Regions from separate parts of the Brevibacillus nigriterrae genome, predicted to be linked through region 2. Evidence: riboswitches for the same ligand, from Rfam matches in the RefSeq annotation. Region 2 holds a riboswitch; the other holds the start of a gene.
What was found. Region 2 has a riboswitch for lysine ahead of ACPW7N_RS00565 (amino acid permease). Riboswitches for the same ligand answer to the same signal wherever they lie in the genome.
Positions count from the first base shown of each region.

Region 1: linked by a shared signal. The riboswitch ahead of ACPW7N_RS20035 (transporter substrate-binding domain-containing protein) and the one ahead of ACPW7N_RS00565 (amino acid permease) in region 2 are both predicted to bind lysine.

Region 1 covers NZ_JBNCMT010000030.1:62,876-67,090, forward strand. Annotated here, with positions in the region: gene ACPW7N_RS20025 (amino acid ABC transporter ATP-binding protein) at 1-521, opposite strand, end outside; gene ACPW7N_RS20030 (amino acid ABC transporter permease) at 542-1,282, opposite strand; gene ACPW7N_RS20035 (transporter substrate-binding domain-containing protein) at 1,410-2,249, opposite strand; lysine riboswitch at 2,364-2,547, opposite strand; gene ACPW7N_RS20040 (LysR family transcriptional regulator) at 2,584-3,498, opposite strand; gene ACPW7N_RS20045 (SDR family NAD(P)-dependent oxidoreductase) at 3,618-4,215, shown strand, end outside.
Region 2 covers NZ_JBNCMT010000001.1:99,279-103,493, forward strand. Annotated here, with positions in the region: gene pdhA (pyruvate dehydrogenase (acetyl-transferring) E1 component subunit alpha) at 1-273, opposite strand, end outside; gene ACPW7N_RS00555 (alpha/beta hydrolase) at 497-1,219, shown strand; gene ACPW7N_RS00560 (hypothetical protein) at 1,240-1,434, opposite strand; lysine riboswitch at 1,604-1,790, shown strand; gene ACPW7N_RS00565 (amino acid permease) at 1,902-3,326, shown strand; gene ACPW7N_RS00570 (PepSY domain-containing protein) at 3,474-3,983, shown strand; gene ACPW7N_RS00575 (hypothetical protein) at 3,994-4,215, opposite strand, start outside.

The DNA.
Region 1 (4,215 bases), on a different contig from region 2:
ATTTCCGGATCAAGGGCTGATGTAGGCTCATCAAACAGCATCACATCAGGTTCCATGGAGAGTGCTCTTGCAATCGCTACACGCTGTTTTTGACCGCCCGACAATTGTCTTGGTTTCGCATTGACGTATTTATCCATCCCAACGACCCGCAAATACTTCAAAGCTACTTTTTCAGCTTCTTCCTTCGAACGCTTTAGCACTTTTACTTGCCCGACTACACAATTACTTAACACATCGTGGTTATTAAACAGGTTAAATTGCTGAAAGACCATGCCTAGATGTCTACGGTACAAGAAAATATCGTGCTTGTCGTCTAAAATATTTTCTCCCTTATAGATAATTTGGCCGCCACTTGGTTTTTCCAATAAATTAATACAACGAAGAAGGGTAGACTTACCTGATCCAGAGGAACCGATGATCGTGACGACTTCTCCTTTGTTCACCGAAAAATCGATGTCTTTTAATACTTCATGTGATCCATAGGATTTATTTAAGTGTTGAATATCAATGATTTTTTCCATATGCTCTCCTCCTTCTCCGATTATTTCGTACTTTCTACCTGCACGTGATGATCGATCATCGTGTAACTGTCAGGGCCGTCTAGCTTTCTCTCGAAATAACGCAAAACCCAAGTGACAAGCAGGGTCATCATGAAATAAACAACACACGCAACGAAAAACGATTCGAAATATCGGAAGTTATTCCCCGCAATGGATTTCGTTGTGAAATACAATTCGGTTACGGAAATGACGTTTAATACGGAAGTATCCTTGATATTAATGACAAATTGATTACCTGTTGCTGGCAAAATATTTCGAACCACTTGTGGCAATACGACATTCACCATCGTTTGAACGTGATTCATCCCGATTGCATGGGCCGCTTCAAATTGCCCTTTATCGATGGATACAATCCCCCCACGAACGATTTCTGCCATGTACGCTCCAGTGTTAATCGCTACGACAATGATTGCTGCAGCAATTCGGTCCATATCAATCCCAAAGGCCAGGGCAGAACCATAATAAATGACCATCGCCTGCACAATCATCGGGGTTCCCCGGAAGAATTCAATATAAATTGTGAGAATGGCATTCACCACTTTGAGAATACCTTTTTTCGCCCCTCGTTCAGGAGCAGGAATCGTACGGATAATCCCTACCAGTAAACCAATGATTGCCCCCAATACCGTTCCGATCAGAGCAATTAGTAATGTCATCCCGGCTCCACGAAGGAACATGGGCCAATTTTCAGCTATGATTTTTACAATCCACTCAAAGCTCATCTTTTACCTCCAATTTCATTCAGAAACACTTCGCTTGAAGCCTTTCCGAAGGTGTTGTCGAGTCCATCATCAGCCAATCAGCATAAAACCGACTGCATGATGGTGCAGCCGGTTTCACTACAAAGCATTATTTTGCTGCTGGTTGATTTTTAATAGCAGTATCCATTAAGCTTGTACGATCTTGTTCTGAGATACCTGCTAGCACTTCATTGATTTTCTTCGTTAATTCACTGCCTTTGGCAATACCCACAGCGATTGCTGTATCATCTTCAGAGGTTGTGAAGCCTTCTTTGAATTCTACCATTGCAAAGTTCGGGTTTGCTGCGGATGCACTGACTGCTTCCGGACGCTCAGAAACGTATCCATCAATCATCCCTGACTCAAGCGCCACTCTCATCGCTGGGAAGTTGTCCATCGCAGGCTGCTGAGCTACCCCTTGAATTTGACTGATGACGGAGTAGTGGAAAGTGTTTAATTGAGCTGTTACTTTTGCTCCGTTGAAGTCCTGGATGGAAGTAGCCCCTTCATACTTTCCGCCTTTTTTCACAACCATCACGAGATTGGATTTATAGTAGTTGTCTGAGAAATCGATCGTTTGTTTACGTTCTGCGGTTGGAGACATCCCTGCGATAATCGCATCGATTTTGCCTGAAGTTAATGCTGGTACTAGGCCGTCCCATTCCGTTTTCACAATCACTAATTCTTTACCAAGAGCAGTAGCAATCTTTTTAGCGATTTCTACATCATACCCACCAGCATATTCTGCATTGCCTTCGATTTTAACGGCACCATTGGAATCATCCATTTGCGTCCAGTTAAATGGGGCATAACCCGCTTCCATACCTACCTTGAATGTTTTACCTTCCTCTGCAGGTGCAGGTGTAGATGCAGGAGCACCACTTGTCCCACATCCTGCTAAGAGCATAATGGCTGAAAGAAACAATGCAATCATTGGTGACTTTTTCATATTTTTTCTCTCCCTTTGTTTTTTGGTTGTTGCTTTTTTACAAAGCAAAAAGCGACCTGAGATAGACTCAGGTCGCACTAAAATACATAGTAGCCCAAATACCTCTCTTTTCCCAAATGAGATAGCACAACTCAATAAATCGGGTAATTTATTGAGACAGTCCTGCAGCTCTTAACTGCAGACCCAGCAAGTAATACGGAGAAATATTACAAGCTTCGGCGACATTTCCTTCTCTTTAGTATCATCGTTTTCTCGAACTCCACTAAAGACTGTTAAATATCGCGCCTCTACCTCACTGATGTAAGTGAGGTCTTATTCAATTACGTTCTTGAGTTTACAATGTTCGATACATTCTGTCAACCTGGGCATTACTTCCTAATTCCTTCTTTAGATAGTTATAAAGCTTTTGACTCGCCAGTTGGAATGGGTAGTCCGATTCCTTGCACAAGATCCCAAATGTCATGTGTATGAGGCTTCCACTGATTATCCTGACCGTTGTCCCCTTCATTTCTGGTTCCATCATAATTTTTGGGATAAGTGCGATCCCTAACCCGCTTTCTACAAAATATTTCAATGCCGTCATACTCCCGATCTCCATCGTATCGAGAGTAACAATCCCTTTTTCCTGTAGTACCATCTCCAATTTCCTACGATATGGACAAGTCACTGATGTGACGAGTAGACGATACCCCAGTAAATCTTCCGGTACAATCAGTTCTTTCTTGGCAAGTGGATGATTCTCTGGCAGTAATGCTATGAACTCTTCCTGAAATAATGACTCAAAATATAAATCAGACCCCAAGCCAGGTGCCGTAGAAAGTGCAAAATCGATTTCTCCTTTGATAATCCGCTTGCTAAGGACCGGGGTGTTCGAGATTTCGACGGAAATGCGGATATTCGGGTACATAGATATAAACTTACTCAGGATACCAGGCAAACGGTAGCTGGCAGTTGGCTCCGTTACCCCAATACGAATATGTCCAGCTTCACCTGATTTCAAATCCAATAAGCTAGTCTGAAGTTGCTCCATATTCTTTACGATTTGTAAGCTCTGGTCGTAAAACAGCCTACCTGCTTCCGTCAGGCTGATTTCTTTGCCACGTACCAGCAACTGAACACCCAATTCAGATTCAAGCTTCTGGATTTGCATTGTGACTGTCGATTGTACATAGTTCATTTCTTGTGCTGCCCGGTTAAAGCTCCCGTATTTCACGATCATTTGAAATGTTTTTAAGGTCTTAAGATCCACGTTCCGTCCCCCTGCAACAATTCAATAATTTTGAACTAACTATTCAATTAGTTCAATTATACAAATAGCAAAATGCGAATTACAATGACATCATCAAACTCAACCGAGGGGTGGTAATGATGAAGCTACAAAACAAGGTGGCAATTGTAACGGGCGGCGGTACGGGAATTGGGAGAGCAACCAGTTTCGAACTAGCAAAACGGGGAGCTACTGTTATCGTAAACTATTCCCGTTCCCATTCGGATGCAGAACAAACAGTGCGTCAGATCACTGATGAGGGGGGACGGGCCCTTGCGATACAAGCGGATGTTTCCCGTGACAACGAAGTCCGATTGATGGTCCAAACGGTGGTGCAGCAGTTCGGTACGGTCGATTTGCTCGTGAATAATGCCAGTATCACCCGGCATATTCCGATGGATGACCTGGAGGCAGTAACAGAGGAAACATGGGACGAATTGTTCGATGTGAATGTAAAGGGCATGTTTTATTGCACACGAGCGGTTGCTCCCTACATGAAAAAGAATCAGCAAGGTGCGATTGTCAATCTTGGGAGTATAGCCGGACAAACCGGATTAGGCTCTTCGCTTCCTTACGCCGTGTCCAAAGCAGCCGTTCATGGGCTAACCAAGTCCTTGGCACGCACACTTGCTCCTGAGATTAGAGTAAACTGTATCGTGCCCGGAGCTGTGGCAACAAGATGGTGGGCAGGCAGGGAAG
Region 2 (4,215 bases):
AAGAATAAAGTCTTCTTTGGCAAGAGCAGACTGGGAACCGATCATCGCTGCTTCCTGACCTGCTACGGGAGCGTAGAAACCGAGACGTCCTTGACGGTTCAAGCTAATCGCACGTTGGTCCCACACACGGGTGAAAACCATTTTACGCATCAATTCTTTCAGTTCTTCATCAGTAATTTTCGGCATCATTCCTGGATTGACTACAGTGCCGTCTGGTGCAAGTATTTGGAGTGGAGCAGAATCACGAAGCTTCTCAGCAGTAGAAATACTCAATGAAATCACCTCTTCGTAGGATTAACAAGAATTGTGTACCTAGAAACGAACTGTTATAGTTGCACAAACCATCTGTGTATCTGTATTAAATCAGCTTTATTCAAGCTTATTTCGTTCCTGTTACTATTCATGATAAAATCTGTATCAATAAATTTCAATAACTTTTTTACTCTTTTTTTATTTTTTATATTGTTTATAGTGTTAAACATAGGAGGAATAATGAATGACAAGCTATGTAAACCGCACCATTGTCAAAGAAGAAGTCAATAGTGAACGATTGGGAATTACCCGCTCCTGCAAGGTATATTTGCCTCCCGGGTATAATGAGCTTCTCTCTTATCCAGTGATTTATTGTCAGGATGGCAACGAATTTTTCACGATGGGCCGAATTGCCACGATTGCCAATCAACTGATTCTCGAGGATGACATCGAACCCATGATCATCGTGGGAGTCTCCGTTGAGCGAAGTAAAAGAACCAGCGAATACTCCCCTACCGGTTCACGCAATGATATGTACAAGCGCTTTTTTGTCGAAGAATTGCTACCCTACATAGAGGACCGCTACCCAGTACGCAAAGATATCTCATCCCGAGTCATCGCAGGAGATTCTCTTGGCGGGACTGTATCCTTACATCTTGCTTTGGATCATCCCGAGGTATTCCAGCGAATGATTTCCCTTTCTGGCGCTTTCTTTCAACCGACACTGGATCGCATCCAAGAGACAGATAACCTTTCCTGGCTCAAGTTATGGATGGTTGTTGGGACGGAAGAAACCGAAGTCGAAACCAATATCGGTACCTTCGATTTCGTCGATTGGAATCGTCGGGCCAAGCTTCTTCTAGAAGAAAAACAGGCGCACTTGCACTATTCCGAACAACCGGGACGACACGTATGGGGATTGTGGCAAAATCAGTTACCTGATGCCATTCGCTATTTTTTTGCCTGACAAGAGAAGGTAAAGAAGTTTTATAATAAACCATTAATTTCTTGTATATCTTCATAGCTATACTTCCTGCCATCAGTCAAATGGATACCCTGACTGGTCGTTTGATCAATTTCGCCTGCAACTTGTGTGTCATCCTTTAACACAATGTTGACAATCTTGCTTTCTTCCAGCTTCATTTGTTTGTTTAACAATTCCCTTTGTTTCGCTGAAATCATGGAGTAAATACCTCTCTTTGCATAATGATTGGTAAGCATAGTATCCCAATCCATTCAAAGAATTACTCTGTGTAACAAAAATTCCATTTGACGATTGTTTCATGGACTTGCTATACTGAGCAACGGTATAAAAAGTTTATATATAAAAAAATCCTCATCTGTGTTCTCACGATGAGGTAGAGGTTGCGACAATTATTAGTAGCTGATCGGAGGCTTGGATGGAGCCGATGAAGATCTGTTGAAAGGGAAAGTCGCCGAAGCTTGCTGTTGCCCATTTCACACAGCCTGCTGGGACCACGTCGAACAGACGTGGGACTGTCACAAGGAATACGTCCTTGTGGAGTACTATCTTTTACGTTGAGAACGGATGCGGGTTTGCATAGCAAAAGTGCTGTGGACTCGATTCTCGATTCCCGGCACTTTTTTATTTCCTTTTTCTCTTTATCACTTTATCAGGAGGAAGTATTATGGCTACAAAAAAATGGGGTTTCTGGCTCCTGACTGCATTCGTTGTTGGAAATATGGTGGGCTCAGGTATTTTCATGCTGCCAAGCTCACTTGCCAATACTGCAAGTCCACTGGGTGTTACGCTTGCCTGGTTGCTAACCGGCTTAGGTGTTCTCATGATTGCACTTGTATTTGGTAACTTGTCTGTACGTCGCCCTGAGCTGACAGCCGGACCACAAAGCTATGCACGTGCCTTGTTCACATCACGCCGAGCAGGCAATATGGCAGGTTTCAGTATGGCTTGGGGGTGTTGGATTGCCAACGCTTCCGGTAACGTAGCGATTATCACGACTTTCGCAGGGTATCTCTCTACGTTCTTTCCTATTATGAAAGATGAGCGTGTGCTTTTCACCATTGGCTCTTTTGCTGTTGAAATGGGAAAACTAACTTCGTTCCTTGTATGCAGTGCCCTGCTTTGGGGAATTAATGCGATTTTACTCCGTGGTTTAAATGGTGCAGGTAAATTAAACTTCTTCGCTACTGCGACAAAGGTACTCGGCTTTGGATTATTCATCGTTGCATCGCTTTACGCGTTTAATGCAGCCAACCTGAGCGAATTCTATCTGCCTGTAACCGATGAAGATGGAGTTGTCCATGGACTGGGCAGTCAAATCAACTTGGCTGCGCTCGCTACTCTCTGGGCGTTCGTCGGGATCGAATCGGCGGTTATTTTCTCCGGGCGTGCTCGTTCACAACGTGATGTAAAACGGGCAACCGTCACAGGCCTTGGGATCGCTTTGGCCATCTATATTGGAATTACGTTGCTTACTATGGGCGTTTTGCCACAAGAAGCACTGAAAGCCTCTGACAAACCGCTCGTTGATGCATTAACTGCTGTAATCGGAAGCTCTGGCGGTACGTTGATGGCGTTACTTGCAGTGGCATCTCTATTGGGAACCTCTGTAGGCTGGATTCTTTTAAGTGCAGAGATTCCGTATCAAGCGGCACAATCCGGGATTTTTCCACGTTTGTTTATGAAATCAAATAAGCACGGAAGCCCTTCCGCTTCCCTTATTGTAACCAATGTATTTTCTCAGCTATTTGTCTTCTCTACGATTTCTGGTACAATTGCCGAAGCATTCGCATTCGTGACAGTGGTAGCGACACTTGCCTATCTCATTCCTTACCTCGTATCAGCTATCTATCAATTGAAGCTGGTCATTACGGGACAAACCTACAATCAAGAGCCAGGCTCCCGTGTAAAGGATGGTATCATCGCTTTCCTTGCTGTTGCCTACTCTGCATGGGTAATCAAGAGCGGAACGGCAGACCTCAAAACATTTGGTTTGGGAATCGGACTGTTCTTACTCGGATTTATTCTGTATCCACTGATGAGCGGGTCGACAAAGAAGATCGAACAACCAGCTAATGTTGTCATTGAATAATGGAAGCCATATAAACAAATGCCATCGAAGGTTATCTTTCGGTGGCATTTTTTATATGGCTCTCACGGGCTATATCATTTGTGAGCCTATCACGTTATAGTAGAATCTGTTTTCAAGATAATGATAGAACAGCAAAGAGGTGCAGTAATGAATAAACTAAACAGAAATTTACACCGCTATATCGGCTTGATTGTCAGCCTGTTTTTAATGATGTGGGTGATTACAGGATTTTTGCTTTTCAACGTACCTTGGTATCAAGAAAAAGCCAATGATTTGAAAACCACATCCATCGCTCTTCCAGCTACCTCCTCAGACTACACGATCTCTTATGTTGGTGATGCACTTATCAAAACAGGAGAATATAAATGGGAAGAAATTCGCTCCATTACAAAGTCAGGAGAAAACTTTAAAGTTTATGTCAAACGGGACCCCATCTTGCGTATTACGGTTGATAAAAACGGACAGATAACAGCACTAAAACAAGACCCGATTCTAGACTTATTTTACGGACTGCACGTTGGTGAATGGGAAGATATCAACTATGTAACTTTATTAGAAGTTATTTCAATCCTGGTTGTAATTTTAACAGTAACCGGTTGGGTGTACTTCTTGCCCAAAAGAAAAAAACGGAAACTGAATGTAGCTTCCGATTCATAAGGAACTAGCCCTATTCTTCAAAAAACGGATTAAACTTCTTCCCTGCAAAGGCATCCTGTTGTTTCCGTTTAATAAATGGATTAAAGCCAGTTTCATCTTGTTTATTGCCAAAAGGGGAGCCTGTCGATGAAGAATGGCCCTCTTTTCTTCCCATCATGATCCCAATCTCCTGTTTGATTGCTTCATTACAATCTTTTATATCACGATCGACATCTACATTCAGTTTTTTCAA